Regions from separate parts of the Shewanella sp. MF05960 genome, predicted to be linked through region 2. Evidence: predicted binding sites of a transcription regulator. Region 2 holds the regulator's gene; each other region holds the start of a gene.
The links. The regulator NrdR, encoded in region 2, represses ribonucleotide reductase genes. The targets are predictions, from matches to a motif close to AAACACNANATNTNGTGTTT.

Region 1 (11,054 bases), on a different contig from region 2:
AACAAGTCATATTACGACAAAGCCATGTTCCTAGGCGGTTTACCTGGCGAAGAACGTAACGCTAAGTTAACGGTAACCTACCGTATCTAATCAACACCACTCAACACAACACAACACACTGCCAGCACGTGACCGTGCTTGGCAGTGTTTTTGTTTATGGGGGTATTACTTTATGATGACGGGCATTAATCAACCTGAACTCAGGTTAATCAATAAAGAGGGATAATCTACTCCCCTTCATTAAGGACAATATTTAATGGCCGACAGTTTAGTTAACTCATATACCTTGCCTAACGGTGGCATCATCCCTAACCGTGTTGCCAAAGCCGCCATGGAAGAAAATCTTGCCAATGCAAAACAACAACCTGATAGCGCGCTGCTTGCACTTTACGATGCGTGGGCAAAAGGTGGCGTGGGTTTAATGATTACCGGTAATGTCATGGTTGACCGTTATGCCATGACAGGTCCTGGTGGCGTCGCGTTAGAGGCCGATAGTGATATAGCGCCATTTACACAGTGGGCCAGCATTGCTAAGCAAAAACAGGCCCGAGTGTGGATGCAAATAAACCACCCTGGCAGACAAGTGTTTAAAGCCATGGGCGGTAAAAACCTAGCGCCGTCGGCTATCGCATTAGATTTAGGCAAGCATTCATCGATGTTTTCACAGCCTAAAGCCATGACTCATGATGATATTTATGATGTGATTAACCGCTTTGTGACCACAGCGAGTTTGGCCCAACAAGCAGGCTTTGATGGTGTGCAAATCCATGCTGCCCACGGTTATTTACTCGCACAATTTTTGTCACCGCTCACTAACAAGCGCAGCGATGAATGGGGCGGCAGTCTTGAAAATAGATCAAAGTTACTGCTTGAAGTGGTTAAGCAAGTCAGGCTGCGCTGCGGAGATAAATTTGATATCGCAGTTAAGCTTAATTCAGCTGACTTTCAACGAGGCGGTTTTGATATTGACGATGCCGAAAAAGTCATTGCTATGCTGGCGCAATATCAGGTTGATATGGTGGAATTATCTGGCGGCAGTTATGAAGCACCGGCCATGCAAGGCAGAAGTGCAGACGAACGAACCCTCGCCCGCGAAGCTTATTTTCTCAGTTTAACCAGCCAATTAGTGGCAAGTTCGCCCATTCCATTAATGTTAACCGGAGGCATTCGGCGTAAAGCCGTTGCCGAACAAGTGCTCGATGCAGGCTTTGCATTATGTGGCATTGCCAGTGCACTGGCATTTTACCCTAGCTTAGTAAACACCTGGCAAACTCAGCCCGACTTTACGCCAGAGTTACCGAGAGTCGACTGGCAAAGTAAGCCGTTGGCGGGATTAGCGACGATGGCCATCATTAAACGTCAATTAAGACGTATGAGCCAGGGACACACACCACAAACCGATGATTCACCAGTGTGGAGTTTATTGGTCGATCAATTTAAAACCAAACAACGGACAAAACGTTATCGCAAGATGCTCGGGATCACTCACGGGTAAATCGATGCACAATCTGATTACTGCTTCCGCGCCACAATAGCGCGGGATCAGCATTTTCTTGCTCAAACTTACCGTCAATCAATACATCAACAAGTGCAACCACAGCTTGTTGCGCCTCGCTTAACTCATCAAGCTGATAACCGCTCCACAGCCAAATGTCTTTGTCTGGACATTCTTGCCTAACCCGTTTAACTAATTGGAGTATGGTTTCAACATTAACAGGATGCAGTGGATCGCCACCGCTCAACGTTAAGCCTCGACGCTTTATGCGGTTATCATTTAAATCTGCAATAATTTGATCTTCAAGCGCTTGAATATATAGGTGGCCAGCATCAGGTCGCCAGGTGTTTTGGTTATAACACCCTTTACACGCATGTTCACACCCACTGACAAATAACGTACAGCGGGTGCCCTCGCCATTGACTACATCAACACTGTGATAAGCACTGTAATGCATTACAAATGTTTCACTCTGCGTTTAACTTCTTCTTGTTTACCAAAATTAAATGGTCTTGCATCTGGGCTGCCTAAATAGCCACATACCCGGCGAGTCACCGACACACGGCTCGGCTCATGGTTGCCACACTTGGGGCAAACAAAACCTTTGCTGGTACAATTAAACTCACCAATAAAGCCGCAATCATAACATTCATCAATGGGAGTATTGGTGCCGTAATAAGGCACTCGGTTGTAACTGTAATCCCACACGTTTTCTAATGCTTCAATGTTATGTTGCATATTGGGGTATTCGCCGTAGCAAATAAACCCACCATTAGCGATTGCCGGATAAGGCTGTTCAAAATCAATTTTATCGAACGGGTTAACTTTTTTCTCAACATCTAAATGGAAGCTATTAGTGTAATAGCCTTTATCGGTCACGCCCGCAACGACGCCAAATTGTGCGGTATCAAGCTGACAAAAACGGCTGCATAGATTTTCGCTTGGGGTGCTGTATAGGCTAAAACCATAACCGGTTTCTTGTTTCCAGGATTCGGTAGCTTGCTTGAGCTTACTGATAATCGCCACCGCTTTATCGCGAAGTGCAGCATCATCAAACACATGTTTATCAGCACCATAAATGGCATTGATGGTTTCGTGCAAACCAATAAAGCCTAATGAAATAGACGCGCGGCCATTTTTAAAAATTTCACTGACATCATCATCCGCTTTTAAGCGAACGCCACACGCACCTTCCATATATAAAATCGGTGCAACACGGGCTTTAACGCCTTCTAAACGGGCAATACGGGTATCGAGCGCTTTACGAGCGATTAATAAACGTTTTTCAAGTAACTGATAAAAACGTTGCTCATCGTTATCTGCCTCTAAGGCAATACGCGGTAAGTTTAAGCTCACCACGCCGAGGTTGTTACGCCCTTCATGCACCAGTTGCCCGTTTTCTTCATAGGCGCCTAAAAAGGAGCGACAACCCATTGGAGTTTTAAACGAACCGGTGACTTTGACCACTTGCTCATAATTTAAAATATCGGGGTACATGCGCATACTTGAACATGTGAGCGCCATTTTTTTAATGCCGTAATTAATGTCAGTTGCTTTATGGTTAACGCCATCTTTAATCGCAAATACCAATTTAGGGAACACTGCTGTTTTGCGGTTTTTTCCAAGGCCAGCCATGCGCACTGTGAGCATCGATTGTTGGATTAACCGCGATTCCCATGAGGTCCCTAATCCAAAGCCAAAGGTCACAAAGGGTGTTTGTCCGTTAGCGGTATGTAAGGTGTTGACCTCATACTCTAAAGACTGGAAGGCATCGTGACATTCTTTCTCGGTTTGCGTCATCGCAAAACCTTCTTCATCGGCTACTTGCCACTTTTTCGCCACTGCAAGGTGTTTTTGATAACTTTTTTGCACAAACTCAGCTAACACTTCATCGATGCGATTAATGGTTGTGCCACCATAAATATGGCTCGCCACCTGGGCAATAATTTGCGCCGTGACCGCTGTCGCAGTCGAAATGGATTTAGGCGTGTCAATTTCAGCATTACCCATTTTAAAGCCATGAGTTAACATGCCTGCTAAATCAATCAACATACAGTTAAACATCGGGAAAAATGGCGCGTAGTCTAAATCGTGATAATGGATTTCGCCTTTTTCATGGGCGGCGACCACATCTTTTGGGAGCAAATGCGTTTTGGCGTAATGCTTAGCCACAATTCCGGCTAACAAGTCACGTTGAGTGGGAATCACCTTGGCGTCTTTATTGGCATTTTCGTTTAAAATGGCACTGTCAGACTGTTCAACTAAGCCACGAATAGCGCAATTTAATTTACTTTGTGCTTCACGGTGTTTATCGCGATCATGGCGATATTCAATGTAATGGCGCGCAACAGATTTGAATGGACCCGACATTAACAAGACTTCAACGGCATCTTGTAAGTCATGAATATCTACCTGGGCTTTATCAGCCATTTGCGCTTGTACCGTTTCAGCCAATTCAAGTGCATATTTGTGATCTGCTTGCCCCGCAGAATCCATTGCAGCCACTACCGCATCTTTAATACGACTTGCGTCAAACGCAGTACGGCATCCGTCCCTTTTCACCACAACAAGCATACAATCCACCTTTTCAGAATGCCGCAACAAACACCATATATCGGCGCAGCAGTATCAATAAACACTATATGCTGTGTATTAGGCGCTATATTGGGCGAAGCTTCTTTGATCCAGATCATAAGAAAGCAGACTGATGGGTATAACATTAAGCGAGGTAGTCAAACACTAAATTGGCGAGAGGCAGGCCACCTCACTACCTGTGGCCTGCTGTAAGAAATTAATGTCCTGCTAACGTTGCTTTAAGTAAATGGGCAATATCGTGTACCGCGGCCTCACCCGCTTTAATGGCTTCTTTAGCACGATGAAACTCCATTGTGCCAATATCAAACACTTCAGGCACGATGCAAATATCTGGTGGCTCACCCATTAAACGAGACCGTTTATGGCGCTGCTCTAAAATGTCCATCGACTGTGACATCACCGCGATCATTCCTGGATGAGACTTGCCTCCTCCGAGCGAAAATTTATCGGTCAAGCCGCTCATATAATCTTTGCCTTTGCCCCACAAATCCATAAAGCCTGATTCTAACTGCTTTTTCTCTTCTATCGGTTCAGAAGGTTTAGGCACGCGGCTTTTGACTTGTTCAGGCAACATGTGCATATGGCCGCGGCGATGACCATTTAAGTCAACTGCAATAACAATATCGACGCCCATGGCACGGCACAAAGACACCGGCACAGGATTAACCACCGCACCGTCGACTAACCAGCGGTGGTCTTGTTGTACTGGTGGTAAAAAACCCGGCATCGAGCACGATGCTCGCACGGCATGGCGTAAATCTCCTTCTCTAAACCAAATTTCCTGACCAGAATATAAATCAGTCGCCACTGCGGCAAAGGGCCGCTTGAGCTGTTCAATGTTAAGATCGCCAATACGGCCCGCTAAAACATCAAACACTTTTTCACCACTGATTAAGCCGCCTTTACGCCAACCTAAATCCATTAATCCGAGCACATCCCAACTAGAGAAACCGCTCACCCAGGTTTCAAGTTCGGCTAAATGATCATTTGCGTATGCCGCGCCCACTAATGCGCCCACAGAGCAACCGGCTATTTTATCTGGATAAATATCTAATGCGGCTAAGCCTTTTAAGACCCCAATATGCGCCCACCCTTTTGCGGCGCCGCTGCCTAATGCTAATCCTACAGTCAGCTTTGTCATCGTTAATCCTTTCAAGCGAGGAATTTATTCACACGTCATTACTCATTGAATCACTTGTTGATGTTCAAAATCAAAATTTCAACCTAAATGAGTGATGTCAAAAAATAGCATAACCAAAGCGACTCTTGTTGGCTATAGCACAGTGAAACCGCTATAATCCGTGGCTATCATTTTTTAGGGGATTTACCTTTGCAATTTACCGATTTTCAATTGGACAAGCGTCTGCTTGACAGTTTAAAGCACCTTGGCATTACCACGCCTACCGATGTTCAAGCGCAAGCACTGCCCATTGCCTTATCTGGTAAAGATTTAATGGCCTCGTCTAAAACGGGTTCAGGTAAAACCTTAGCGTTTTTATTACCCGCTATGCAACGCGTTATCTCGACTCGCGCCTTGTCTAAAAAAGACCCACGCGTATTGGTATTGTTACCCACTCGCGAATTAGCTCAACAAGTATATGGTCAACTGCGTTTATTGGTGGCCAACACCCAATACAAAGCAATCAGTGTATTAGGCGGCGAAAACTTTAACGACCAGGCTAAAGCATTGGCTCGCGATCCGCATTTTATTGTCGCTACGCCAGGTCGTATTGCCGATCACTTACAGCAACGTCACCTCTTTTTAAATGGGCTTGAGCTGCTGGTACTTGATGAAGCAGACCGTATGCTCGACTTAGGTTTTGCGCCGCAGTTAAAAGCCATTAACGATGCTGCCGATCATAAGCGTCGACAAACGTTGATGTTCTCTGCCACGCTAGATCACGACAGCATTAACGAAATTGCTGCTACGTTGCTTAAATCACCGAGCCATGTGGCCATTGGTGAGTCTTATTCTGAGCATAAAGACATTGAACAGCGCATTATTTTGGTAGACCATTTAGACCATAAACAAGCATTGCTGCAGCATATTCTGAAGCAAGAACAACACAAGCAAGTGATTGTGTTTACTGCAACACGCTCTGATACCGACCGTTTAGCAACATTATTAGCTGCAGAAGGTTTTGCCACCTCTGCATTGAGCGGTGACTTAAAGCAATCTGCACGTAATCAGATTATGGACAAGTTTGCTCGGGGACAGTCACAAATATTGGTTACTACTGACGTCGCGTCTCGCGGTCTTGATTTAGTCAACGTGTCATTAGTGATTAACTTTGACATGCCAAAATTTGCTGAAGAATACGTACACCGTATCGGTCGTACTGGCCGTGCTGGTGCTAAAGGTGATGCGATATCATTTGTTGGCCCTAAAGATTGGGACAGCTTTAAAAAAGTGCAGCTATTTTTACGTAAAAACTTTGATCTGACTGTCATTGAAGGCATGAAAGCTAAGTTCAGTGGCCTAAAAGACAAACCTACCACAGGCAAAGCGGACAGCGTACAACCTCGTGATGCGGTGAGCGGTAAAGCAAAAGTGGCGAAAAAGGCCAAAGCAGCACCTAAGCGTGATAAACGCTTTATTACCGGTGTTGACGTAGGTGATGCGCCAATGCGCCGTAAAGCCAAACCCATTCAAATTATTGAAGAAGACAACAGCTCAGAAGACTAACTATCTTAAACTTGGGATAATAAACGTCTTTTAAGTAAACAACATTAAGGGTTGCGCATCACCATTTGTGCAACTCAATGCATAACGACACGTTCGCTATACGCCTACGTGCAGTACAAAACAGTAAGGATTAACATGAAAATTTGTGGTGTAGAATTAAAAGGCGGCGAAGCCATTATCAGTATGCTGACCTATGAAGGTGAAACCTATAACGTGCCAGCATGCCGTAAAATCTCATTTAGCGTATCAAACTCTAGCGAAACAGAATCTATCCGTGAATTTCACTTTGCTTTTCATAAGTTGATGGAAGATTACCGAGTCGATCAAATTGTGATTATTGAGCGTGAACAAAAAGGAAAGTTTGCTGGCAGTGCGACCAGCTTTAAACTTGAAGCGTCAATTCAAATCACTGACCTTCCAGTACACCTTATTTCACCTGTTGCCATTAAAGAACAGTTAAAGCGTAATCCACCGCAGGTTGATTTTGAATCGTTAGACTTAAAGCGTGTACAACAAAACGCATTCGATGTGGCTTATGTACAACATAACCGCATTATTTTTGGTAAAGCGTAAGCCTGTCACATTATGGCGTTACTGCAAATTGATCAGTAACGCCACTATCATGCCTTTATCATTCGCTGCTCATTTCATTTAATGACTCGCACCATTTAATTAGCACCCAAGTTGCCCTCATGTCAGACAGCAAACCCAAAAGCCGCCAAGCTCCGCCAAAAATGCCACTTAACGCTGCTAGTCAAGCATTAAAGCCCAAAACAGATATGAGCAAGCTCATCACCAGCGCCGACATTAAACAGCGTCAAAGTGAACTTAGTGCATTACGCTTTTTGAGTGGTTATCGCGCTGACATCGTCGAGCAAATACGACAATTGGTTGATACCAATGCATTAGGCGCACACTTTTTAAGTCGCTACCCGCGCGTGCACGATATCCGTACTGACAAAGCCTTGTATGATATGACCATCGAGTTGAAAAACACTTATATGCGTCAATCAGATCCATTAGCAAAAGTAATTTTTGATGAAAAAATTAATGTCAGCCATCACGCACTTGGGTTGCATTCTTATGTCAATCGCCGCCAGGGCAACAAAGTTAAAGCTAAAAATGAAATCCGCATATCTTCACGTTTAAAGCACATCCCTTTTGAACTGCTGCAAATGGTGGTGGTGCATGAACTCGCTCACCTGCGTGAAAAAGACCACAATAAGGCCTTCTATCAATTATGTACTTTTATGCTGCCAGACTATCACCAGTATGAGTTTGATATGCGGGTATGGCTGGTCGCCGAAGAAGCGGGGCAATCTCCTTACGCGTAAGCCTCGCGTATTAAGCACCCCTTCACACCTTGTAAGGCCAACTGCCTGCTAACAATAATCCTCTCACTAACACCTATCTCTTATTTGCACACTTAACTCTAATGAGTGACATCTTCGCTTAACATTTGGTTATAAATACCCTTGTTGCTGTGTCGTTAGACAGCTTATTGTGGAGCTATTTATCCATAATGATTGGACGATATGAATATGTCTATTCGGCGTGATGACCTTTATTATCCACACAACTTAGAAAGCAACAGGCTTTAGTTCGCTATCACTATTCGTTTATAAAACATCAAAGTGTGTGCTTAAATATTAATGTGGAGAAAAACATGTCTCATCAAATCATTCAAGATCTTAACAACCGCTATACTGCAAAAAAATATGACCCAAGCAAACGTATATCTGTTGAAGATATGGACGTGCTAAAAGAAGCAATGCGTTTATCTGCCTCTTCAATTAATGCACAACCATGGAAATTTATCATTATTGAAAGTGATGAAGCCAAACAGCGTTTTCATGACACATATGCCAACATGTATCAATTTAACCAACACCATGCAAAAGCGGCATCACATATTATTTTATTTGCTTACAATCCTCGTTTTACTAAAGAACAGTACAAAAAAGTAGTGGATATCGAAGTCAGCTCAGGCCATTTACCGGCAGAGATGTTTGATAATATGCTCAATGGTGGGTTTACCTTTGCAGAGGTAAATACTGATGAAAGTGGTTATAACGGCTACTGGACTAAAGCACAAACCTACATAGCCTTAGGTAATACTTTGCATGTACTGGCACGTTTAGGGATTGATTCAACCCCGATGGAAGGTGTCGATGCCACCTTAATTGGTAAAGAGTTTGAACAGGAATTAGAGGGTTATGTATGTGACGTGGCCTTAGCAATGGGTTACCACATGGATGGCGAAGACTATAATCACGGTCTACCTAAAGCACGTTTAGCACTTGAAGATATCTTCATCGAGTTATAACTGATTATGATGGGGTTAATGCGACAACACATCGCTTAGCCCCTTATTAACATCACGATAACGTCATTACACCTAACCACAACGCATTATAGTAAACTCTGGTAGTGGCTCGCTCCGGTTTATGAATTAACTCGCCAAGGCGGATTTAAACGATTTTCACCCGCCCAATAAAGCTTTAGCTTATTGCCACTCGGGTCAAACAATATCGCCTCACGCCATAAATAGGCTTCATCTTTGGGTAACTGAGCAAACTCAATGCCTTTTGCTAGCAAGTCATCTACCCAGCTATCTAACTCAGCATGTTCGAAGTAAATCACCGCGCCATTCATCGTCGATTCAGGCGCTAATGATAACGAAAACGAACTCTGCCCCATCGGGCATTCAAAGCGCGCATAATGTGGCGTATCAACGATTAAGGTAAACCCCAATAATTGATAAAACGCCACCGCCTTATCCATATTTGACACAGGTAATGTCACTTGATTGAGATTCATAGCTTCCTCAAATTAATTGTTTTTTGTAAGATGAAGGTTAGGTAGACATCTGTAAACCAACAACTTCATAATGGTTACTTCATGACTATCGCACCTTAATAAGCAGTAGTTCTAAATGCCATTATGGTTTGATAATCGCATTCATAACCGGAACAAAATGCAGTTGTCCACCAATGAAAATCACTCTCTCTTTATTCGCAAGTGCCGTTTTAAGCTTTGTCACAGCGTTAAGATCTCTAAACTCATTTATACGGTCTTTAATTGCTTGGAACTTCGAGAACTCAATAGTGTTAAGTTGAGCATCGAAAATATCAGCCGTAGTAAACTCATTCCATGAAATCGTTTTACCAACCATTGACGATAACATACTGTTTAGCTGTTCAATTGAATGTGGCTTCGAAAGGATTTGATACTCTTGAGCAGGAAAACCAGACTCTCCCAATAATGACGTCATTTTCTCAGTCGCCTCAGCAAGGTTAGCATGGTTAAATAATTGAGGAGCCTGTCTTAACAGATAAAAAATCTTCACGCTTTCACTATCAAATTTATCCAAGATAAACCGAGCTTCACTTAGACTATCACCTTCCCAAGTTGATACTTTGACATTATTATTTTTCGCTAAAAACTGTATAAAACCCATTTCACCACAGCACTCAACTGCGGCTGACTGGCTCGCTTTATCTGGCCAAAATCCGCCCTCTAAAAGGATTAACGAAGGATTAAGTTCATAAAATAAGTTTTCGATATCAACTAATTGAAGATCATTGATATTGTTTGTATGCGTTGTACCAATAATCATATACCCAGCATCTAATGACCTTAACAACGAAATATTTGATTGTGGTTTATAGTTATCTCCCGCTAAAGCCGGTCCAGTCAATATCCAAAATACCCATAAAATTAATGATTTTCTCACTTTCACTTCCCTGTACATAAAACGACTCATAAAAGGTTTTTGATAAACCATCCTACTGGTTAATATCGCCGCTATAAGCTTCAATTTCAATAACCAATGTTCATATTCCCTGGCTTAAATGATTCATTATGCGTGTGACTATATTGCTCAATATAAGTGCAATATAAATAAAATCCCTACCGAGTTGGTGCTATGAAGTTAATCTCATCGTGATAGTCAAAAACTAATCGTCTGATAATATTAAATAAAAAGCAATCCCAATAGTTGGCATAAATCTTCCAACCTTAATGAAGCTGATAAGCTCATCTAACAGTAGCAGTCGCTTATTAGCTCGCTAGTCATAGTCGAGTTGCACAACAATAGCATCAACATAGCAACACACAGGATTAAAATCCGCTTAGAAAAACCTGAATTTAATACTACAAATATTGGCTCACCGTATACCAGTGTATATGCCATAGCAGCCTTTGGAGTAACATGTTAAACGCGTTAATCCCAATTTCAGCGTTACTGATATCGAATGCCTTCCTATTACTGGGCCA
Region 2 (11,054 bases):
TCTTCTGCCTCCGAGCATGATTTCAAGTGTGGTTGATATTTCAGAAACGCTAATACCTAACTCGGCCGCACGTTGCTTATCAACGGTAACCACAAGTTCAGGTGTGGTTTCGGCATAGTCTAAGTCAGCGCCTTCTAACATCGGGCTGGCATCAGCTTCTTGTTGCAGAATTTGCGCCCATTTAAACAATTCTGGATAGTCAGAACCACCAAGCACAAACTGCACTGGCTCACTCGACTGGCCTCTAAAGCCGGGTAGCATAGGGCGAACCATCACATCTGGAATGTCTTTTAAGGTTTGACTGATTAACCCGAGTGCTTGTTTTACATCGATATCACGATCGGCCCAATCTTCTAGCTGAATAATCGCAAAGCCGGTTTGATCGCCAGCACGACCACCAAAAGCAGGGGCTTCAACGCTAAATGATTTCACTACGCCTTGGCCTAAAAGCGGCATCAATAGGCTCTCGACAATGTCCATGTTGGCTATCATACGATTATAACTAGTGCCTTCAGCGCCTTTGATAAAGGCAAATAACACACCACGGTCTTCTTGAGGAGAAAGCTGTGAGGGCACTTGTTGCATGAGTAAGTAACTGCCGCCTATACAGGCTAAGATAACAACAGGGGCGGCAATGCGCCAAGCTAATGCCCATGTCACCATACGGCGATAGTTGGTTTCTAGGCGAGCAAAACCTTTATCAATCCAAAGATTAAAGCGATTCTTCTTCACGTTGGCTTTAAGAAGCTTACTGCCCATCACTGGCGTAAGAGTGAGCGCGATCAATGATGAGAAAATCACTGACATCGCTAACATGACTGAGAACTCAGTAAAAAGCAGGCCGACCATGCCATCCATAAATGAAATTGGAAGAAAGACCATAACTAACACTAGCGTGGTCGATACGACCGCAAAACCCACCTCACGAGTGCCTTTATAGGCGGCAAGTAATGGCTCCTCGCCTTTTTCGATATGATGAAAGATGTTTTCTACTACCACAATGGCATCGTCAACGACTAAACCAATCGCTAAAATTAAGGCCATTAACGTCAATAAATTTATCGAATATCCCAAGCTATATGCAGCCATAAATGCCGCGATTAATGACACTGGTACCGTTACTGCGGGGATCAATGTGGCTCTGACCTGGCCAATAAAAATATACAAGACCAAGACAACCAATATTCCCGTAATGAACAAGGTGTTGTAGACCTCGTTAATCGAGCGGTCGATAAACACGTTAGCATCATAATCAACGACGAGCTTAGTCCCTTGTGGTAAAAAGCCTTGTACCTTGTCGACTTCTTGTTGAACGAGCTTTGAAATCTCTAATGGATTGGCATCCGACTGCGGCACAATGCCTAAGCTTAAGTTAACAATGCCATTGCTTTTGAAGGTTGAGTTTTCATTCTCTGCGCCAATAAAGACATTGGCGACATCTTTGAGATAAATGGGGGTGCCATCTGAGGCAGTGTGCACCACCAAGTAATTAAAATCTTCAGGGCTGAAGTAGAGTCGCTTGGTTCTAACAGACATCACCGTAGTGTCGTTACGGACTTCACCGCCGGGTGTTTCAAGGTTTTCGGTGTTTAATGCACTAATAATGTCACTAGTGGTGACATTTCTGCCGGCCATTAATTGAGGCTTTAACTGCACATACATGACCTTATACAGGCCGCCAGAGATATTGACAGAACTGACGCCGGTGATAAGGCTAAATCGGTCTTCTAATACGCGTTGTGCATAGTCCGTTAATTGAGTACGGTCCATGTTTTCTGAGCTTAAATTGACGTAGATTGAGGGCTCACCCGTGCCATTATCTTTTGACACTATGGGGTCATCTGCTTCGTCGGGTAAACGGCGTTGGGCTTTGGCTACCGCATCACGGACATCACTGACACCCTCGGTTAAATTCCAGCCTAATTCAAATTCAATTGAGATGCGTGACATGCCATTTCGGGTGGTTGAGGTGATCTCATCAATACCACTGATCCCCGTGAGTTCATCCTCAAGGGCTTTAGTGATCTTACTTTCCATAATGGTTGCCGATGCTCCGCTGTAGGTTGTCATAACCGTCACAACAGGGTTTTGTACATCAGGCATTTCTCTTACAGCCAGTTTAGAAAAAGACACCATACCAAACACGCAAAGCAACAAGCTCAGTACAATGGCCACAACCGGGCGTTTAACGGCGGTATCACTCAGCCACATTATTTGCGCTCCTGTGTTAGAGCTGTTTTAGCGCGGGTTTGCTCTGCTGAGCTTGGATGGGCAAGGTCTTTCACTTTTATGCCATCGCGCATATTCACTAGCCCTTGGACCACAATGTTGTCGCCAATTTTGATCCCAGATTCAATTAATACCTGATCTTTAATCCTTGCACCTAAAACCACCTCGGTGCGTTTAGCGATGTTATCCTGGTTGATCACATACACAAATCGTTTGGTGCCTGAGTACTCTAACGCTTGCACTGGAACGATAGGGGCTGAAACACTGGGGAACGTAAGTGTTGCCGACATCATCATGCCTGGTTTTAATTTACCGTGTTGATTGTCAAATTGACTGCGAATATTCAGGTTTAGTGTTTGTTCATTAACGCGTGGGTCGATAGCAATAATGTTGCCGACAAATGTGTCTTTTGCCCAGGCTCTGCTGATAGCATTAACCGCCATGCCTGTGCTTAACAGTGCTAAGTAATGCTCAGGGACTTGTAAATCTAATTGCAGAATCGATAAGTCGTCTAATGACAATAATTCTTCATTCATGCTGACCATTTTTCCGCGGCTAAAATTGACTAGGCCGGTATTGCCGCTAAAAGGGGCCACTAAGGTGTGATAAGCCAAGTCGGTTTGTGCCGACTGTAAACGGGCGAGGGCAATGTCGACACTCGACTTTTGCGCTTCTATTTCGGTTTGAGTGATGGCATTGACATTAATCAGCTTTAAAAACTCATTGAGTTTACGGACTTCATCTTTATGGTAAGCCTGAGCCTCTAAAACACTGGCTTTCGCCTTGCTATTATCTAAACTCAGCAAGACTTGGCCTTTGGTGACATGTTGATTAGAGGTCACTGCAATATTGGCTATTTTCCCGCCCACTTGCGGAGCAATCATGACTGAATCTGTTGCGGCTAACTTACCGATAAGCGTAATAGATTGAGATAAGTCATGCTGTTCGACACTTGCGGTGACCACCGGGACCACTTTTTCAACCCGTTGAGGTTTTGGCGCCGCTATCACACTGATACTTAATATGCTGATGGTGAGGATCATCAAGGCCGCTGAAAGCGTATTCAAGCCATGCTTTATTATCATGTTGGGACATCTCTATAAACAATGTGCGGGGAGCCGCTGGTGGTGAATTGGCATATGAACATATTGTAATTATGTTGGACAAAAATAAGCGTAAAGTAATGTAAAGCTTTTGGTTTGTTTGTAACAAGGCACTTTTTCAAATAACCATATTCAAACCATCAAATTCAGACCATCATATTCAAACAATCAGATTCAAACCATCATGCTCAAATACTCATTTCCAAGTAATCCTTCACTGGCGATGGACCGGCCGACTTGAGACTTTTACTCTCAGTTATCCACAAAAAAGCCATATCGAATGATATGGCTTTCGGTTTTACAAATGGGTCATCCCATCATATTTCTAGCACAACAGAATTACTTTTCGATAGGCTCGTTAGTGAACTCAATGTTTTGCTTTTTCGTGGCAGGGGTTACGCCCATAAAGTATTCATAGCCTTTATCGCTCGATGTTTTCTTTGCATCATCATCACTTAATTTAATGCTTGTTTGGTCTGAAAACAGCGTGTATTTCGCTTTAGGTTTTTGAACTACGGGTTGTTGTGTAGATTTTACCGATGGCTTAAGTATCCCTTTTGGTACTTCCGCAACCACAACTGAGGGTTTGCTTACTGGTTTTTTAGCGGCGGCCACATTAGCGAACTTGTAATTGAATACGCCATTGCCTTCAATGCTTTCTACACTAGATTGGTCTTGGTTTTGGTAAGACGCTAAAATACCGTGCTTGCCTAATGGAATTTCGTGGAACAGTTTTTTACCAGTACCAATTTTAATACCGTTAACAAACCAATCTGCAGGTACGTTACTGACTAACGTGACCATTGCTGATTTTAAGCCTAATTTTTCATTGAGCATGTCGTCGATTTTGTTGTTATAAGATGGCTTGAATTTCATGGCCACTTTATAGTTTAAATCGCCTCTCATGTTCATGTTCGCGTCAATCACTTCATACGAAAGTAATACACTTTTATCGTTTAAGAATGGAGACTCGTTACGCGTATTGCTAAGAATACTGCTTTGAGATTCTTTTAAGCAGTCGGCAATCGTTTGGTACTTAGAACATTCAGTTGAGCCATTAATGTTAACCGGAAGGGTGCTGCTTGATTTTGATAAGTCAGCAATTAAGCGGTTAGTAATGTCAGTTTTGAGTTTAAACAACTGCTGACTTTTTGAGGTTCGTTGTTTATTAATTTGTTCGTATTCTGACAGAATTTCTACTTTTTCTGTTTCAAGACGTTTACTGTCTTCTTCAGCTTTAAGTGTTAATTCATCGACTAATATTACAGACTCTTCAATTTGTTTGTAGGTATCTGGCAATGCCGATTTTGCACGGATAGCCTGAGGCAAACCATCGATTAGTTCATCATAACGTTGCTGTTCTGATGCGATAGTTTTCTTTAGGCCTTCAACGTCGTAAGCTTTCTTATTAAGTTGAGAGAATTTGTCATTCACATTGATCAGCAGGCTATCGATATCATATTCGGTTTCGATTTTATTAAGTGTCTGTTTTTCTGAATTGGTGATGACTTCGAGTGCCGCAAACGAATTGCTTGCGTATAAGCACAATAAAGCAAGGCTAATTGAACCGTATCTCACTGATCTCTCCATAATATTTCTCTACAAGCTGGAACCATCAACACTCTGTAATGCGCTGAGTGTTATCAGCAAAGAGCAAAATAATCCGTTAATAATTTATAATACTGAAGTTATTTTGGCTTTACAAACAGATTGTGGTGCATTGCTCACAATAAATTGACAAAATTTTGACACTTCTAGATGTTGAAGCGAGTTTATATTGAAACTGCATAAATATAAACGTAAATCAACCTGATAAAGCAAAACAGAGACCGAAGTCTCTGTTTTAGTGCCTAACGTTACTTATAAAGAACCAAACGTTACTTGTAAAGAACCAAGGCTATTTGCTTATGCGCTTGTATTTTAAGCGGTGTGGTTCAACTACATCAGTACCCAGTGTTTCTTTTAGCCATGTTGAGTATTCAGTATAGTTTCCTTCATAGAAGTTCACTTTACCTTCATCACGGTAATCAAGGATATGCGTTGCAATTCGGTCGAGGAACCAACGGTCATGCGAAATAACCATAGCGCAACCAGGGAACTCCAATAACGCTTCTTCTAGTGCACGCAAAGTTTCAACGTCCAAGTCGTTGGTCGGTTCGTCGAGTAATAATACGTTGCCGCCAGCTTGCAGTAGCTTGGCTAAGTGAACACGGTTACGTTCACCGCCCGATAAGGTGCCAATGATTTTTTGTTGATCGCCACCACGGAAGTTAAAGCGGCCAACATAGGCACGGCTTGGTATTTCTGTGTTGTTGATGCGCATGATGTCTAAACCGCCAGAAATCTCCTGCCACACGGTATTTTTATCATCCATAGAATCACGGAACTGCTCAACAGAAGCAATTTGCACAGATTCACCCACAGAAATCGAACCGCTGTCTGGTTGTTCTGCACCCGATATCATTCTAAATAACGTTGATTTACCGGCACCGTTAGCACCAATAATACCCACGATAGCCCCTTTAGGCACAGTGAATGTTAAGTCATCAATTAACACCCGATCACCGTATGACTTGGTTAAATTAGTCACTTCGATGACCTTGTCACCTAGGCGAGGTCCAGGTGGGATAAACAGTTCGTTGGTTTCGTTACGCTTTTGGTAATCGTTGGTGTTCAATTCTTCAAAGCGAGCCATACGGGCTTTACCTTTTGATTGACGACCTTTAGCACCTTGGCGAACCCATTCTAATTCTTTAGCAATGGTTTTCTGACGAGCGCTTTCAGTTGATGACTCTTGCTGTAAACGTGCATCTTTTTGCTCCAGCCATGATGAATAGTTACCTTCCCATGGAATACCTTCGCCGCGGTCAAGTTCTAAAATCCAGCCAGCAGCATTATCTAAGAAGTAACGGTCGTGGGTAATGGCCACAACGGTGCCGTTATATTCTTGTAAAAAATGCTCTAACCATGCCACTGACTCAGCATCTAAGTGGTTGGTTGGTTCGTCAAGTAATAGCATTTCTGGTTTTTCAAGCAGCAAACGGCAAATCGCGACTCGACGACGTTCACCACCAGAAAGCACTTCAATTTTTGCGTCCCATTCTGGTAAACGTAGCGCATTAGCGGCACGTTCAAGAATGCGGTCAAGGTTATGGGCATCTTGAGATTGAATAATGGCTTCTAATTCACCTTGTTCTTTTGCCAGTGCATCAAAATCTGCATCGGGTTCAGCATAGGCAGCATACACTTCATCTAAACGGGTTAAGGCATTTTTAGCTTCGCCTACCGCTTCTTCAATGGCTTCGCGGACGGTTTGCTGCTCATTTAAGCGCGGCTCTTGCGGTAAATAACCAATTTTAAGCCCAGGCATTGGGCGTGCTTCACCCTCAATGTCGGTATCAATACCGGCCATGATGCGTAGCAGAGTAGATTTACCTGAACCGTTTAAGCCCAGTACGCCAATTTTAGCGCCGGGGAAAAAGCTTAATGAAATGTCTTTTAAAATTTGCTTTTTAGGTGGGACAATCTTACCCACGCGAAGCATGCTATATACAAATTGAGCCATGTTTATTCAGTCTAGTTGTCAACAAAGATGACGATAATTCTACTGTATTCTTTGCGTAACTCAACAGGGGATTATGGAATTAATTTTGCGGTGCAGCGAAGCAGATTAAATACCACCTCGGCGGATTAACTTGAATCGTTTTGTATTCAGAACACAGTGAATTTCATGTTGTTTATACTGTGAATGATCATCGTTGCAGAGTAGAATACCGCGCAACCCTACTATATAGAAATTGATGTTGGAGCTACCATGTTGAAGAAAGCGATGAATATTGCGGATTACGATCCAGAATTATTTAAAGCCATTGAAGATGAAACTTGTCGTCAAGAAGAACACATTGAATTGATTGCGTCTGAGAACTACACCAGTCCACGTGTGATGGAAGCGCAAGGTTCTCAGTTAACTAACAAGTATGCTGAAGGTTATCCAGGTAAGCGTTACTATGGTGGGTGCGAGTATGTTGATGTTGTTGAAACATTAGCAATAGAACGCGCAAAAGAATTATTTGGCGCCACTTACGCCAACGTGCAACCGCACTCAGGTTCACAAGCTAATAGCGCTGTGTTTATGGCGTTATTACAACCTGGTGATACTGTTCTAGGGATGAACCTCGCTCACGGTGGTCATTTAACTCACGGTTCTCCAGTTAACTTTTCTGGCAAGCTTTATAACATCATCCCTTACGGTATCGACGAGTCTGGCAAAATTGACTACGACGAAATGGAACGCTTAGCAGTTGAACATAAGCCGAAGATGATGATTGGTGGTTTCTCGGCGTTCTCAGGTATTGTTGACTGGGCTAAAATGCGTGAAATTGCGGATAAAATCGGTGCTTATTTATTTGTTGATATGGCGCACGTTGCAGGTTTAATCGCTGCTGGTGTTTATCCAACGCCAGTGCCTCATGCACACGTTGTGACTTCAACAACGCATAAAACCTTAGCGGGTCCACGTGGCGGCATTATTATTTCTGCGGCTGATGATGAAGACTTGTATAAGAAGCTAAACTCAGCGGTATTCCCTGGCGGTCAAGGTGGCCCATTAATGCATGTTATCGCGGGCAAAGCGGTTGCATTTAAAGAAGCATTAGAGCCAGAGTTTAAAGTATACCAGCAGCAAGTGGTTAAAAATGCCAAAGCCATGGTTGAAGTATTTTTAGCGCGCGGTTACAAAATCGTTTCAGGCGGAACTGAAAACCACTTAATGTTGGTTGATTTAATCGGTCGTGATTTAACCGGTAAAGAAGCCGATGCCGCTTTAGGCAGTGCCAACATTACGGTTAACAAAAACTCAGTACCAAATGATCCACGCTCACCGTTTGTCACATCAGGTGTGCGTATCGGCACACCAGCCATTACGCGTCGCGGCTTTAAAGAAGCTGAAGCGAAAGAGCTGACAACCTGGATATGCGACATTTTAGATGATGCATCTAACACAGCGGTTATTGAGCGCGTTAAAGGCCAAGTGTTGGCGTTATGTGCTAAGTTCCCTGTATACGGTTAATCACTATTGCTGTTGAGGTTTAGGTTAACCTTGCTCAACAAATAGGATAAACTTTAATGGCCGCTAATTTTAGCGGCCATTTTGTTTTCTGCAGGAGGTTCAATGCATTGCCCTTTTTGTAGCGCGACCGACACCAAAGTTATCGATTCTCGATTAGTGACCGATGGCCATCAAGTACGCCGTCGCCGGGAATGTACCGAATGTCATGAACGTTTTACCACATTTGAAGGTGCTGAATTAGTCATGCCTAGAGTGATAAAACGTGATGGCACCAGACAACCGTTTGACGAAGATAAGCTGCGCGGCGGTATGTTGCGTGCAGTGGAAAAACGTCCAGTATCCATTGATGAAATTGATCAAGCTCTGACTAAGATTAAATCAACGCTGCGCGCAACAGGTGAACGTGAAGTAGACTCTGAAATGATTGGTAATCTGATGATGGAGCAATTAATGAGCTTAGATAAAGTGGCTTATATTCGCTTTGCTTCGGTTTATCGTGCTTTTGAAGATGTCTCTCAATTTGGCGAAGCGATTGCCAAGCTGCAAAAATAATCACCGACTAAACGCTAATTTTTTGAATTCTATTTTGTGTGCTTAACATGATATCAAACGAGAGTGATAACCATGTCTAACGGGTCTAGCGTCGATATTGAAATGATGAGCCGAGCCATTATGCTGGCAGAGCGAGGCCGTTATACCACGCGGCCCAATCCATGTGTCGGTTGTGTGATTGTTGCTGATGGACAGATTATCGGTGAGGGCTATCACCAACGTGCCGGCCAGGGACACGCAGAAGTGAACGCCCTAAAGATGGTTAATGAAAATGGATTAACTGCGCAGGGTGCAACAGCGTATGTAACATTAGAGCCTTGCAGTCATTATGGGCGTACGCCGCCATGTGCATTAGGCTTGATAAATGCCAAGGTTGCTAGAGTGGTCGTCGCAGTGACAGATGCCAATCCTGAAGTGTCTGGTCGTGGTATTGCAATGTTAAGAGAGGCCGGCATTCAAGTGGATGTGGGGTTACTCACTGAGCAAGCTTATGCACTTAACCTGGGTTTTATGAAACGCATGAAAACCGGTTTACCCTGGGTCACGGTTAAAGTGGCTGCCAGTTTAGACGGAAAAACAGCGTTATCTAATGGCGTATCAAAATGGATTACAGGCAGCGCTGCTCGTGCTGATGTGCAAAAGTATCGAGCCAGTCACTGTGCGTTAATTACTGGCGTTGAAACCGTGCTAATTGACGATCCCAGTTTAAATGTCCGTTTTGAGTTATTAGGTGAGTTAACAACTCGTCTTAACCCGAATGACATTTTTCAGCCTCTAAGAGTCATATTAGATAGCCGTGCAAGACTAACGGCAACGCCACAATTATTTTCTATACTGAGCCCGATTTTATTGGTCTCGTGTCGTGAATATCCTGAGCAAGTCAAAGCGACATTTCCAGCGCATGTGTCTTTTTTAGTTCTAGAGTGTGACTCGGTAGGTAGAATCCCGTTGTTGGCCTTGTTAACGTATTTAGGCAACACAACCAATTCAGTGTTAGTCGAAGCTGGTTCAACGTTAGCGGGTGCATTTGTAGCACAAAATTTAGCGGATGATATTGTGCTTTACCAAGCTCCTAAGATCCTTGGCAGTCATGGACGCAATATGCTGCAATTGCCAGATTATACTTCCATAGAACAAACGCCCATGTTGCAACTCATTGATGAGCGCAGTATTGGCAATGATAAGCGTTATATCCTCAGATATAACAAACCCTATTAATTGCTTGTTGCCAAGGCTAAAAGTCTGAGCGACAGCAAAGTATAAACGTTAAAAGTGAGTCATTATGTTTACTGGGATAATCGAAGCCCTTGGTACATTACGTAAAATTGATCGCAAAGGTAACGATATTCGCTTAACCGTTGCCAGTGGTAAATTAGATTTAACCGACGTGAAATTAGGCGACAGTATCGCCACTAATGGTGTGTGTTTAACCGTGGTAGAGCGCTTAGCTGACGGTTATGTGGCTGACATCTCAGCTGAAACAGTGGCGTTAACCGGTTTTAGTTATTATCAAGTAGGCCAACAAGTAAACCTTGAAAAAGCCGTTACGGCGACAACAAGGTTAGGTGGTCACATGGTCAGCGGCCATGTTGATGGTATTGCTAAAGTTGAGCAATGTGCCTACAGAGGCAAAGCGCTAGAATTTTGGTTAAAAGCACCCGCAACACTGAGTCGCTATATCGCTCACAAAGGATCGATTACTATCGATGGTGTGAGCTTAACCGTTAATGAAGTAGATGGAAGTCGTTTTAGATTAACTATCGTGCCTCACACTGCCGGTGAAACTACATTAGTGAATTTAAAAGTGGGTGATAACGTTAACATTGAGGTGGATTTAATTGCTCGTTATTTAGAGCGGTTAATGCAGCCTGAAGCAGACCATGCTAAGTCGTCATCGGGTGTGACGATGGAGTTATTGGCCAAGTCTGGTTTCTTACGTTAAGCGTATTAACTTTTGTATCCACTTAACTTATAAAATAAAAATAGAATGACAACTTCAGTATTGAAGCAAACTCTTAATATATAAAGGTCTGACAATGGCGCTACATAGCATAGAAGAAATCATTGAAGATATTCGTCAAGGTAAAATGGTTATCTTGATG
Region 3 (11,054 bases), on a different contig from region 2:
TACGAATGATGGTCACACCTTGCGTGTTACGGCCAATAATTGATACGCCTTCAGCAGGGGTACGAACCAATGTGCCTTTGTCACTGATTAGCATGATTTCGTCGAAATCACCGACTTGAACCGCACCGACAACTGAACCGTTACGCTCGCTCACTTTAATCGATACCACACCTTTAGTGCCACGGCTCTTCGCTGGGTATTCACTTAGCTCTGTACGCTTACCGTAACCGTTTTCAGTTACCGTTAAGATTGCGCCATCACCTTTAGGAACAATCAGTGAAACCACTTTTTGACCGTCTTCAAGCTTAATACCACGAACACCCGTTGCTGTACGGCCCATTGGACGTAGAGCAATGATTTCTTCGCCAGTTTCAGCATCAATCTTCACTTCACCAGTCACTGAGTCACGGGCTTTTTCGTTAAAGCGAACCACTTTACCTTCGTTAGAGAACAACATGATGTCGTCGCTACCTTCAGTAATATCAACACCAATCAATTGATCGCCGTCTTTTAGGTTTACAGCAATAATGCCGTTTGCACGAGGGTTACTGTAAGCCGTTAATGCTGTTTTCTTAACGGTGCCGTGTGCTGTTGCCATGATGATAAATTTATCATCAGCATACTCACGTACAGGTAAGATTGCAGTAATGTGTTCACCGTCAGACAGTGGTAACAAGTTAACAATTGGGCGACCACGAGCAGTACGGCTCGCAAGCGGTAATTGATACACTTTTAACCAATACATTTTGCCAAAGTCAGAGAAGCACAAAATGGTATCGTGAGTATTAGCAACCAGGAGTTTTTCAACGAAGTCTTCGTCTTTTACTTTCGTCGCCGCTTTGCCTTTACCACCACGACGCTGCGCTTGGTAGTCAGACAATACTTGGTACTTGGCGTAACCTAAGTGCGATAAGGTCACGACAACGTCTTCTTCATTGATTAAGTCTTCAAGACTCATGTCAATTTCGTTAGCGTTGATAATTGTGCGACGTTCATCACCGTATTGCTCAAGAATTTCGGCTAACTCTTCTTTAATCACTTCCATTAAACGTTCTGGACTGCGAAGAATTAATAACAATGCCGCAATAACAACTAATAGCTCTTCGTACTCAGCTAAAATCTTGTCATGCTCTAAACCGGTTAAACGGTGTAAACGTAATTCAAGGATAGCTTGCGCTTGTTGTTCAGTTAAATAGTATTTGCCGTCACGGATACCGTACTCAGGCTCTAACCATTCTGGGCGCGCTGCATCATCACCTGCTTTTTCAAGCATGCCTTGTACATGGCCTAATTCCCAACCTTCAGCCACTAATTTAACTTTAGCTTCTGCTGGTGTTGGAGAAGCTTTGATTAATGCAATGATTGGGTCGATGTTAGCCAGTGCAATGGCTAATGCTTCAAGGATATGAGCACGTTCGCGCGCTTTACGTAATTCAAATACGGTACGGCGGGTAACCACTTCACGACGGTGAAGAATAAAGCACTCGAGCATTTCTTTAAGGTTAAACAATTTAGGCTGACCGTTAGTCAACGCCACCATGTTAATACCAAAAGAACACTGCATTTGCGTTTGAGCGTATAAGTTGTTTAATACAACCTCACCCACTTCACCGCGTTTGATTTCAATCACGATACGCATGCCGTCTTTATCAGACTCATCACGTAATCCGCTAATGCCTTCTAATTTTTTATCTTTAACAAGCTCAGCGATTTTTTCAATTAAACGCGCTTTGTTAACTTGATAAGGAATTTCGTGAACAATAATGCGTTCGCGGCCGTTATCTTCCGTTTCTACTTCCGCTTTCGAACGCATAATTGCGCGACCACGGCCAGTGTTATACGCATCGATAATGCCCTTACGGCCATTGATTGACGCAGCTGTTGGGAAATCAGGACCTGGGATATATTCCATTAACTGCTCAATTGATAAGCTTGGATCATCAATTAATGCTAAACAGCCTTTAACCACTTCAGTTAAGTTGTGTGGTGGAATATTGGTCGCCATACCTACCGCAATACCTGATGAACCGTTAATTAACAGGTTAGGTACACGTGTCGGTAAAACAGCAGGAATAAATTCGGTGCCGTCATAGTTAGGTACGAAATCGACGGTTTCTTTTTCAAGGTCGGCAAGCAGTGAATGCGCCAACTTCTTCATACGAATTTCGGTATAACGCATTGCTGCTGCAGAGTCACCGTCGACCGAACCAAAGTTTCCTTGTCCGTCAACCAGTGTATAGCGTAGCGAGAAAGGCTGTGCCATACGTACAATTGTATCGTATACAGCGGTATCACCATGTGGGTGATATTTACCAATTACGTCACCAACGACACGAGCGGATTTTTTATATGGTTTGTTCCAATCGTTTTTCAATTCGCTCATTGCGAACAATACGCGACGGTGAACTGGTTTTAAACCGTCACGGACGTCAGGTAATGCACGACCTACAATTACACTCATGGCGTAATCAAGGTAAGAATTCTTAAGTTCGTCTTCGATATTAATTGGCGAAATAGATGATGCCAGATCAGTCATAAACTGCGCGTTCCCCTAAAGTGAGCTGACAATAAATCTTCCATATTATTATCTAGCTTAAAAACGTGATTTGGCATTCTAACACAGATATTTAATGTCGCCAGAGCAAACACTAGCCAAATGCCCACTACTGTATAAAAATTATAAAAAAGCTAATATTTTCAGCTGGATTAGATTAATCACACCATAATATACGAACAATTTTATGCCGACATAAAGGCCAAATTGCTGATGGTTTAAGCGCTTTGTATTATAAAAAATGTTCATACAGGTTCTAAACGGTGATTTTATAAGCAAAGCTAAGTCGCAAAAGCACAATGTTGGCTTCTATTCGTGAAGGTTATCGTTATAATAACGCCCATACTTTATTAGACAGTTAGGTTAACTTATGTCAGACGCTGAACAATCAACAGCCAATGTTGATCCGCATGAGATCGCAAAATTTGAAGCCATGGCACAAACCTGGTGGGATCTTAATGGCGAGTTCAAGCCATTGCATTTACTTAATCCGCTGCGATTAAATTATATCGACCAAACCGTGAGCGGCCTGTTTGGTAAAAATGTCTTAGATGTGGGCTGCGGCGGCGGTATTTTATCTGAAAGCATGGCGCGTATTGGCGCGAATGTTGATGGTATCGACATGGGCACAGAGCCATTAGAAGTCGCCAAGTTGCATGCCTTAGAAGCAGGTATGACTGTCAATTACCTTAAAACCACCGCAGAAAATCACCGTGACACTCACCGAGAATATTATGATGTGGTCACCTGCATGGAAATGCTTGAACATGTACCAGACCCGCAATCGGTGGTCCAAGCGTGCTGCGACATGGTCAAACCCAATGGTTTTGTTTTTTTCTCAACCATTAACCGCAATATGATGTCTTATCTGCAAACCATTATTGGCGCCGAATACTTACTGAAAATGTTGCCTATTGGCACTCACGACCACAGTAAATTTATTCGTCCATCTGAGTTAATGGCACTGGTCGATAACACGGACTTATTGTGTAAAGATGCATTGGGCATTACCTACAACCCACTGTCTGGCGTATTTAAATACACTAACAGTGTTGATGTAAACTATATGATCGCCACCCAGAAAACCGACTAAATTGGCTTAGCTCAACACGCTTCGCAACAAAAAGCCGATAACGCCATGTGTTACCGGCCTCTTCTCTGTGTTCATCTTCGCGACGGTTCAACGCTGATATAAGGAATAATAAAGTGCAGAAACACGATGTTAAAGGGGTGTTATTTGACCTTGATGGCACATTAGCCGATACCGCACCAGATTTAGTCCATGCACTTAATCTCAGTTTAAATGATGCCGGGTTTAGCGCTCAGCCACTGGATAAAATGCGTCATGCCGCATCACACGGCAGTTTGTTTTTAGTTAAAACAGCAATACCCGATGCCGATGAAGCATTGCAAGTGCTTATTCAACAAGGTTTATTACAGCATTATGGCCGTATCAATGGCGATCTCAGCCGTTTATTCGATAACTTACCTGAACTACTGACATTATTAGACCAGCAAGGCATTCCTTATGGTGTGGTCACCAATAAGCCTGCTCGGTTTGCTCGTCCATTGGTCGAAAAGCTTGGGTTAACCTGTCAGTTAAAAGCCATGATCAGCGGCGACAGCACTCGCCATGCCAAGCCCCACACCGCACCGATGTTGTTAGCTGCACAACAAATTGCCACGCCACCTGAACATATTTTGTATTTAGGTGATGCAGAGCGTGACCTTGTCGCGGCGCACAATGCCAACATGCTTGGAGGCATAGCACTTTGGGGTTACTTATCTGCCACAGATACGCCAGATTTATGGCCATCGAAGCACCAATTTGAACATGGTGCATCCTTAAGGCAATTTTTTAGCGAATAACCCATTTATCATCAGGTCATACTCAACGCACGAGGACATGGTTACAGATGAATTTGTCAGTTTGTTGTAGCCAACCATCCACTTTTTTACCTGCGGATCAAATACAGCAAAAGATCAATCTAAAAATTGACATGATTTTTTGATCGCTGCTTATTTTAGCGATCAAAATTTTCTAATCTATCGCATAAAAAAACATCAACCATGAAAAACACTATATAAATTTGGGCTCTAGGGTTAGCCGTTACTAACCCCGCTCTTTATCCTCAACTTATCCACAAGAAGTTAATGTAATTGTGGCTTGCAAATCAGCTCAAACCTCACTATCTTGTATCTCAGTTTATAAATAACACCATATCTTGTGTGTGGGTGACAATCAAAACACTACGCTGTGTGGGTATTAAAGTGTAGATGTTTACTGAACGTACAGTAGATGTACATTGCCGTAAGTGGCATTCAGGATGATTGTTTTAACATGGAACTGTTTTGTGATTTGTTCTGATCGAATAAAGTAACACTGCATCCTGAACGCGATCACATGACCGGATATCGAACCAAGGCCTCTCTTCAATGAAAAGCAATATGACAGTCACTAAACGCAGTGGCGAACGTGAAACTATCGATTTAGATAAAATTCACCGCGTGATCACTTGGGCAGCCAAGGGATTAAAAAACGTCTCTGTATCTGAAGTTGAACTTCGATCTCACCTGCAGTTTTTTGAAGGCATTCCAACAGAAGCCATTCATGAAACCATTATTAAAGCCGCTGCCGACTTAATCTCGCCAGAATCGCCAGATTATCAATTCTTAGCAGCTCGCTTAGCAGTATTTCATTTACGCAAAAAAGCCTTTGGTCAATTTGAACCACCTAAGTTATATGACCATGTGACGCGTCTAGTGGAAATGGGCAAATATGATAAGCATATTTTGGCCGATTACACGCGCGAAGAAATTGAAACATTAGACACCTATATCGACCACTGGCGCGATATGAACTTCTCTTATGCTGCAGTTAAGCAATTAGAAGGCAAATACCTAGTGCAAAACCGTGTGACTCACGAAGTCTACGAAAGCGCTCAGTTCTTGTATATTTTAGTGGCAGCGTGCTTATTTGCGCGTTACCCAAAAGAAATTCGTCTGAAGTACATTAAAGACTTTTATGACGCGACGTCTCTATTCAAAATTTCATTACCTACACCTATCATGTCTGGCGTGCGCACTCCAACACGTCAGTTCAGCTCTTGTGTATTAATTGAATGTGATGACAGCTTAGATTCAATCAACGCGACCGCATCGTCTATCGTTAAATACGTCAGCCAACGTGCTGGTATTGGTATTAACGCTGGTCGTATCCGTGCGTTAGGTAGCCCTATTCGTGGCGGTGAAGCATTCCACACTGGTTGTTTACCTTTTTACAAGTATTTCCAAACTGCGGTTAAGTCGTGCTCTCAAGGCGGCGTACGTGGCGGTGCAGCAACACTTTTCTATCCGTTATGGCATTTAGAAGTCGAGTCGCTACTGGTGCTTAAAAACAACCGTGGTGTTGACGACAACCGTGTTCGTCACCTTGACTACGGTGTGCAGTTAAACAAATTAATGTACCAGCGTTTGATTAAAGGCGAATACATCAGTCTATTTAGCCCATCAGACGTGCCAGGTCTTTACGATGCCTTCTTTGAAGACCAGGTAGAATTTGAACGTTTGTACTTACAGTATGAGCAAGACAGCAATGTCCGCAAAAAACAAATCAAAGCGGTTGAACTGTTCTCGTTAATGATGCAAGAGCGTGCCTCAACTGGCCGTATTTACATTCAAAACGTCGATCACTGTAATACTCACAGCCCGTTTGATTCTAAAGTAGCGCCAATTAAGCAATCTAACTTATGTTTAGAAATTGCATTACCGACGAAACCATTGAATAACATCAATGATCCAGACGGTGAAATTGCGTTATGTACTCTGTCTGCACTTAACTTAGGTGCCATTGAAGATTTATCTGAACTTGAGCCATTAGCCGATTTAGCAGTACGTGCGCTAGATAACTTATTGGATTACCAAGATTACCCAATTATTGCCGCGCAAACGAGTTCGATGAATCGTCGTACTCTTGGTATAGGCGTGATTAACTTTGCTAACTACTTAGCGAAAAACGGTAAGAAATACTCAGACGGTTCAGCAAACAACCTGACCCACAAAACCTTTGAAGCAATTCAGTATTACTTATTGAAAGCTTCAATGAACTTAGCTAAAGAGCAAGGTGCATGTCCGTTATTCCACGAGACAACCTATTCGAAAGGTATTTTACCTATCGACACCTACAAACGCGACTTAGATAAGATTTGTGACGAGCCATTACACATGGATTGGGAAACATTACGTAGCGACATTAAGCAATACGGTTTACGTAACTCAACCTTATCGGCATTAATGCCGTCTGAAACCTCATCGCAAATTTCAAATGCGACTAACGGTATTGAGCCTCCACGCGGATTAATTAGCGTTAAGGCCAGTAAAGACGGACAATTAAAACAAGTTGTACCTGACTTTGACCTCCTCAAAGACAAGTACGAATTGCTTTGGAACATGCCAAACAATGATGGTTACATCCAACTTGTTGGGTTAATGCAGAAGTTTATCGACCAGGCTATTTCGGCTAACACTAACTACGATCCAAGCCGTTTTGAAGGCGGTCGTGTACCAATGCAAACCTTGTTAAAAGACTTGCTTAGCGTATACAAACTGGGCATTAAGACATTGTATTATCATAATACTCGCGACGGTGCTTCGGATCAGTTTGACGACATTATTGCCGTCGAAGAAGAAGACGATGGCTGTGGTGGCGGTGCGTGTAAGATATAGCTCCTTAGTTTTTATAAAAGTATCACTTTATGTATATTTAGCGGGGGCCTTCCCCGCTTTTTGAAAAATGCGTTTTCAGGACACCTAAATAATGGCTTACTCAACATTTTGTCAAACACCTAACGATTCGACTAAAGAACCGATGTTTTTCGGTCAATCGGTTAACGTGGCACGCTACGATCAACAGAAATATGAAGTCTTCGAAAAACTCATTGAAAAACAATTATCGTTTTTCTGGCGTCCAGAAGAAGTTGATGTCAGCCGTGACAAAATTGATTTTGGTAACTTACCTGAACACGAACAGCATATTTTCTTATCTAATCTGAAATACCAAACCTTACTTGATTCAATTCAAGGCCGCTCACCAAATGTGGCATTTTTGCCTTTGGTATCGCTACCAGAATTAGAAACGTGGATTGAAACTTGGTCGTTTTCTGAAACCATTCACTCGCGTTCGTACACGCACATTATTCGTAATATCGTTAACAACCCGTCAGTGGTGTTTGACGATATTGTGCAAAATGACGAAATCTTAAAGCGTGCCGGTGATATTGCCGCTTATTACGATGACTTGATTAACCTTACCCAAATTAATAACTTGTTAGGAGAAGGTACACACGTCATTAACGGTATAGAAATCACCGTTAATTCACGTATCCTCAAAAAGTCATTATATTTGTGCATGATGTCAGTCAATGCGTTAGAAGCGATTCGTTTCTATGTCAGTTTTGCGTGTTCATTTGCCTTTGCTGAGCGTCGTGTCATGGAAGGTAATGCTAAGATTATTCGCTTAATCGCGCGTGATGAAGCATTACACCTTAACAGCACACAACATATATTAAGCCTAATGCAAGGCGGTAAAGACGACCCAGAAATGGGCGAAATTGCTGCTGAGTGTAAGCAAGAAGCGTATGATTTATTCGTCAAAGCGGCAGAGCAAGAAAAAGAATGGGCTAAATACTTATTCAAAGATGGCTCAATGATTGGCTTAAATGAACAGATTTTATGCCAGTATGTTGAGTTTATTACTAACCAACGGATGAAGTCAGTTCACTTACCGCAACCTTACGATGAGCAATCAAATCCACTGCCGTGGATGAAAAACTGGTTAGAAAGTGATGCAGTACAAGTTGCCCCACAAGAAGTAGAAGTATCATCTTATCTTGTCGGTCAAATTGATTCTTCTGTTGATGGCGATGAGTTTTTAGATTTTGACTTATAAGAAGTATTTCAAAAAAGCCCCAATAGTAAGCTTGAAAGGTCAGCCGGTGATTTTATTTGACGGTAAACATTCAAGCTTATTAGAAGCGCTTGAGTCTAAAAAAGTAAAAGTGTTTTCAGAGTGCCGCAATGGTTTTTGCGGTGCCTGTAAAACCACAGTGATTTCGGGTGAAGTCAGTTACCTTACCCAGCCATTAGCAGAACTTAAAGCAGATGAATGCCTACCCTGCTGTTGTGTGCCCGAAACCGACCTCAACCTTAAGCTGTCATGCCAGGGTGTTGAAGTCGTCGCCAAACGTCAATACAACACCAATCATAGTCCTGCACCAGTGCTCACCAAACTCGCGCACGAAGGTTAATAGATCCTTAGACCTTATCATGCCGTATTTCACCTCGTTATCGACTATGGCTACTGTTTAGCATTGATACCTGCAAATCAGGTACAATTTACATATTTATAGCCACACTCAATAGCACCCGCTTGCCAGATTCAATCTTAGTGACGCTGTGTTCGTATAAGTCTGGGCGAAACAAATACACCCTATGACATAAATTCATGATGTATTTCTCACACGTAAATACGCCTCCGTGCAAAGGTTGTTTTAGCACTATATTGAACTTGTAATATCGCCCTTGCTGCACAGGATCAACGTGTTTCATAACACGATGATTTTCATGATAAGTGACTAAATTAACTGAAAATACCCTACTACTAAATATTGCTCTATTAACCACGTTGGCCATAATGGCTCCAATCAACTCACTTAGCGATATTGTACGGGTTAATCATCGCCAAGTGATGCCGCTAAACCATTCAATTATGCATATGTTATTAAGTTTTCATCCGCTATTGATATGTAATACCACAAAAAAGCCGAAAAGATGATTTAAAACAACAGTGATAAACGCCAATCATACTTTCATTATTGATGATAAATCCATAAACCCTTGATGCATTACATCAGCGTTTTGGCCAGCGTATTATGAATCGCATTGACTTCCATTAACGCAGCACTGCCATACCAGGGGACTAATTCCATTACCAAACTGCCTGCTTTAATCGCTGGATCGGTTGCAGTTAATTGTTGAGCCTGTTCAATGGTTTCTACATCGAAAATATAAATACCACGGAGTTCGCCATCAGTTAAAAAAGGCCCCGCCAATACCAATTTACCCTCTTCAGCTAAACGTTCAATATTGGTCATGTGTAACCGTTGCAGTTCATCAGCTTCTGCTTTGGGACGTTCTCGATTAGGCCCTCGACTTAAAAACGCCATCACATAACGCTTCATGCCATATTCATCCGCCCCCACCTTTTCTGCCAGCGATTGATCGTATATTGGATTAATCTCAGTCTGGGCCATTAACGGAGTCGATATCATCGTGGAAAAAAGCAAAAAACGGGTTAACGTGCTGGCATAAACATTCATGGGTATTCCTATTTTCACATTTCAGTGAAGATGTTGTTATGTGTGGTTAATGATGACATCAAAATTGTTAAGCTTACCTATGACGTATGCTGGCAAGACGTAACTAACATTTGGAGAAAAACTATTTTGATGACATAAACTGTACAAAAATTTACCGGATGTCAAAACAAGGTAAAAAAAGTCTGCCAAGATATATCATCATAGTCGCAACTAAGGTATAACGAGCGCTATGAAAACCCCAATACGATTACAGCCACTGGTTAACGATGGTCTCGTTGATGAAGTGATAAGCCAACTGATGAGTGGCAAAGAAGCCACCGTCTATATGATCCGGTGTGGCGATGCTATTCGCTGCGCCAAAGTCTATAAAGAAGCGACCAAGCGCAGCTTTAAAAAAGCCGCGCAGTACCAAGAAGGACGAAAAACTAAAAATAGCCGTCGTGGGCGCGCGATGGAAAAAGGCTCTAAATATGGCCGCGAAGAACAAGAGAAAGCCTGGCAAAATGCCGAGGTTGATGCATTGTATCAATGCGCTGCAGCTAAAATCCGCGTTCCAGTACCTTACGGGTGTTTTGACGGTGTATTATTGATGGAGTTAATCACTGACGCCAATGGCGACGTTGCTCCTCGTTTAAACGACGTTAACTTAACTCATGCGCAAGCCATGTCGCAACATCACACCATGATGGGCTACATAGTACGTATGTTATGTGCCGGTATTGTGCATGGTGACTTGTCTGAATTTAATGTCTTAGTTGATAGTAATGGACCAGTGATCATCGACTTACCACAAGCCGTCGATGCATCCGCTAACAACAATGCCAGAGCAATGTTATACCGTGATGTGAATAACATGACCGAATATTACGGCCAATTTGCCCCAGAATTGCTGCAAACAAAATACGCTAAAGAAATGTGGGCACTTTACGAACAAGGCGAACTCGAGCCAGATACCGCACTTACAGGCTTGTTTGAAGACGACACCAATGCAGCCGATATTGACTCGGTACTTGAAGAAATCAACGCTGCTTATGAAGACGCTCAGTTTAAGCGCGAACGCCAACAGGCGATAGATAATGATCATTATGATGATTAAGTCGTTATAACCAGGCGTGACAACAACC

Region 1: a site for NrdR is predicted at 4,129-4,148, ahead of nrdD (anaerobic ribonucleoside-triphosphate reductase). Genes of this name have one in related genera too.
Region 3: a site for NrdR is predicted at 4,768-4,787, ahead of nrdA (class 1a ribonucleoside-diphosphate reductase subunit alpha). Genes of this name have one in related genera too.

What each region holds. Positions count from the first base shown of each region.
Region 1 is NZ_JBOZPS010000013.1:62,137-73,190, reverse strand. It holds gene ACROAE_RS13910 (TonB-dependent receptor) at 1-90, shown strand, start outside; gene ACROAE_RS13905 (NADH:flavin oxidoreductase/NADH oxidase family protein) at 257-1,495, shown strand; gene nrdG (anaerobic ribonucleoside-triphosphate reductase-activating protein) at 1,482-1,952, opposite strand; gene nrdD (anaerobic ribonucleoside-triphosphate reductase) at 1,952-4,069, opposite strand; gene rssA (patatin-like phospholipase RssA) at 4,287-5,231, opposite strand; gene ACROAE_RS13885 (DEAD/DEAH box helicase) at 5,421-6,776, shown strand; gene ACROAE_RS13880 (DUF3010 family protein) at 6,912-7,349, shown strand; gene ACROAE_RS13875 (YgjP-like metallopeptidase domain-containing protein) at 7,556-8,110, shown strand; gene ACROAE_RS13870 (nitroreductase family protein) at 8,443-9,102, shown strand; gene ACROAE_RS13865 (VOC family protein) at 9,222-9,596, opposite strand; gene ACROAE_RS13860 (hypothetical protein) at 9,718-10,512, opposite strand; gene ACROAE_RS13855 (MFS transporter) at 10,990-11,054, shown strand, end outside.
Region 2 is NZ_JBOZPS010000001.1:143,819-154,872, reverse strand. It holds gene ACROAE_RS00680 (multidrug efflux RND transporter permease subunit) at 1-2,211, opposite strand, end outside; gene ACROAE_RS00675 (efflux RND transporter periplasmic adaptor subunit) at 2,211-3,314, opposite strand; gene ACROAE_RS00670 (hypothetical protein) at 3,672-4,910, opposite strand; gene ettA (energy-dependent translational throttle protein EttA) at 5,230-6,897, opposite strand; gene glyA (serine hydroxymethyltransferase) at 7,147-8,400, shown strand; gene nrdR (transcriptional regulator NrdR) at 8,503-8,952, shown strand; gene ribD (bifunctional diaminohydroxyphosphoribosylaminopyrimidine deaminase/5-amino-6-(5-phosphoribosylamino)uracil reductase RibD) at 9,025-10,170, shown strand; gene ACROAE_RS00645 (riboflavin synthase) at 10,235-10,894, shown strand; gene ribBA (bifunctional 3,4-dihydroxy-2-butanone-4-phosphate synthase/GTP cyclohydrolase II) at 10,989-11,054, shown strand, end outside.
Region 3 is NZ_JBOZPS010000010.1:95,191-106,244, forward strand. It holds gene gyrA (DNA gyrase subunit A) at 1-2,536, opposite strand, end outside; gene ubiG (bifunctional 2-polyprenyl-6-hydroxyphenol methylase/3-demethylubiquinol 3-O-methyltransferase UbiG) at 2,925-3,647, shown strand; gene ACROAE_RS12040 (HAD family hydrolase) at 3,761-4,423, shown strand; gene nrdA (class 1a ribonucleoside-diphosphate reductase subunit alpha) at 4,991-7,279, shown strand; gene nrdB (class Ia ribonucleoside-diphosphate reductase subunit beta) at 7,371-8,501, shown strand; gene yfaE (class I ribonucleotide reductase maintenance protein YfaE) at 8,491-8,859, shown strand; gene ACROAE_RS12060 (2OG-Fe(II) oxygenase) at 8,948-9,247, opposite strand; gene ACROAE_RS12065 (YciI family protein) at 9,457-9,930, opposite strand; gene ACROAE_RS12070 (PA4780 family RIO1-like protein kinase) at 10,160-11,026, shown strand.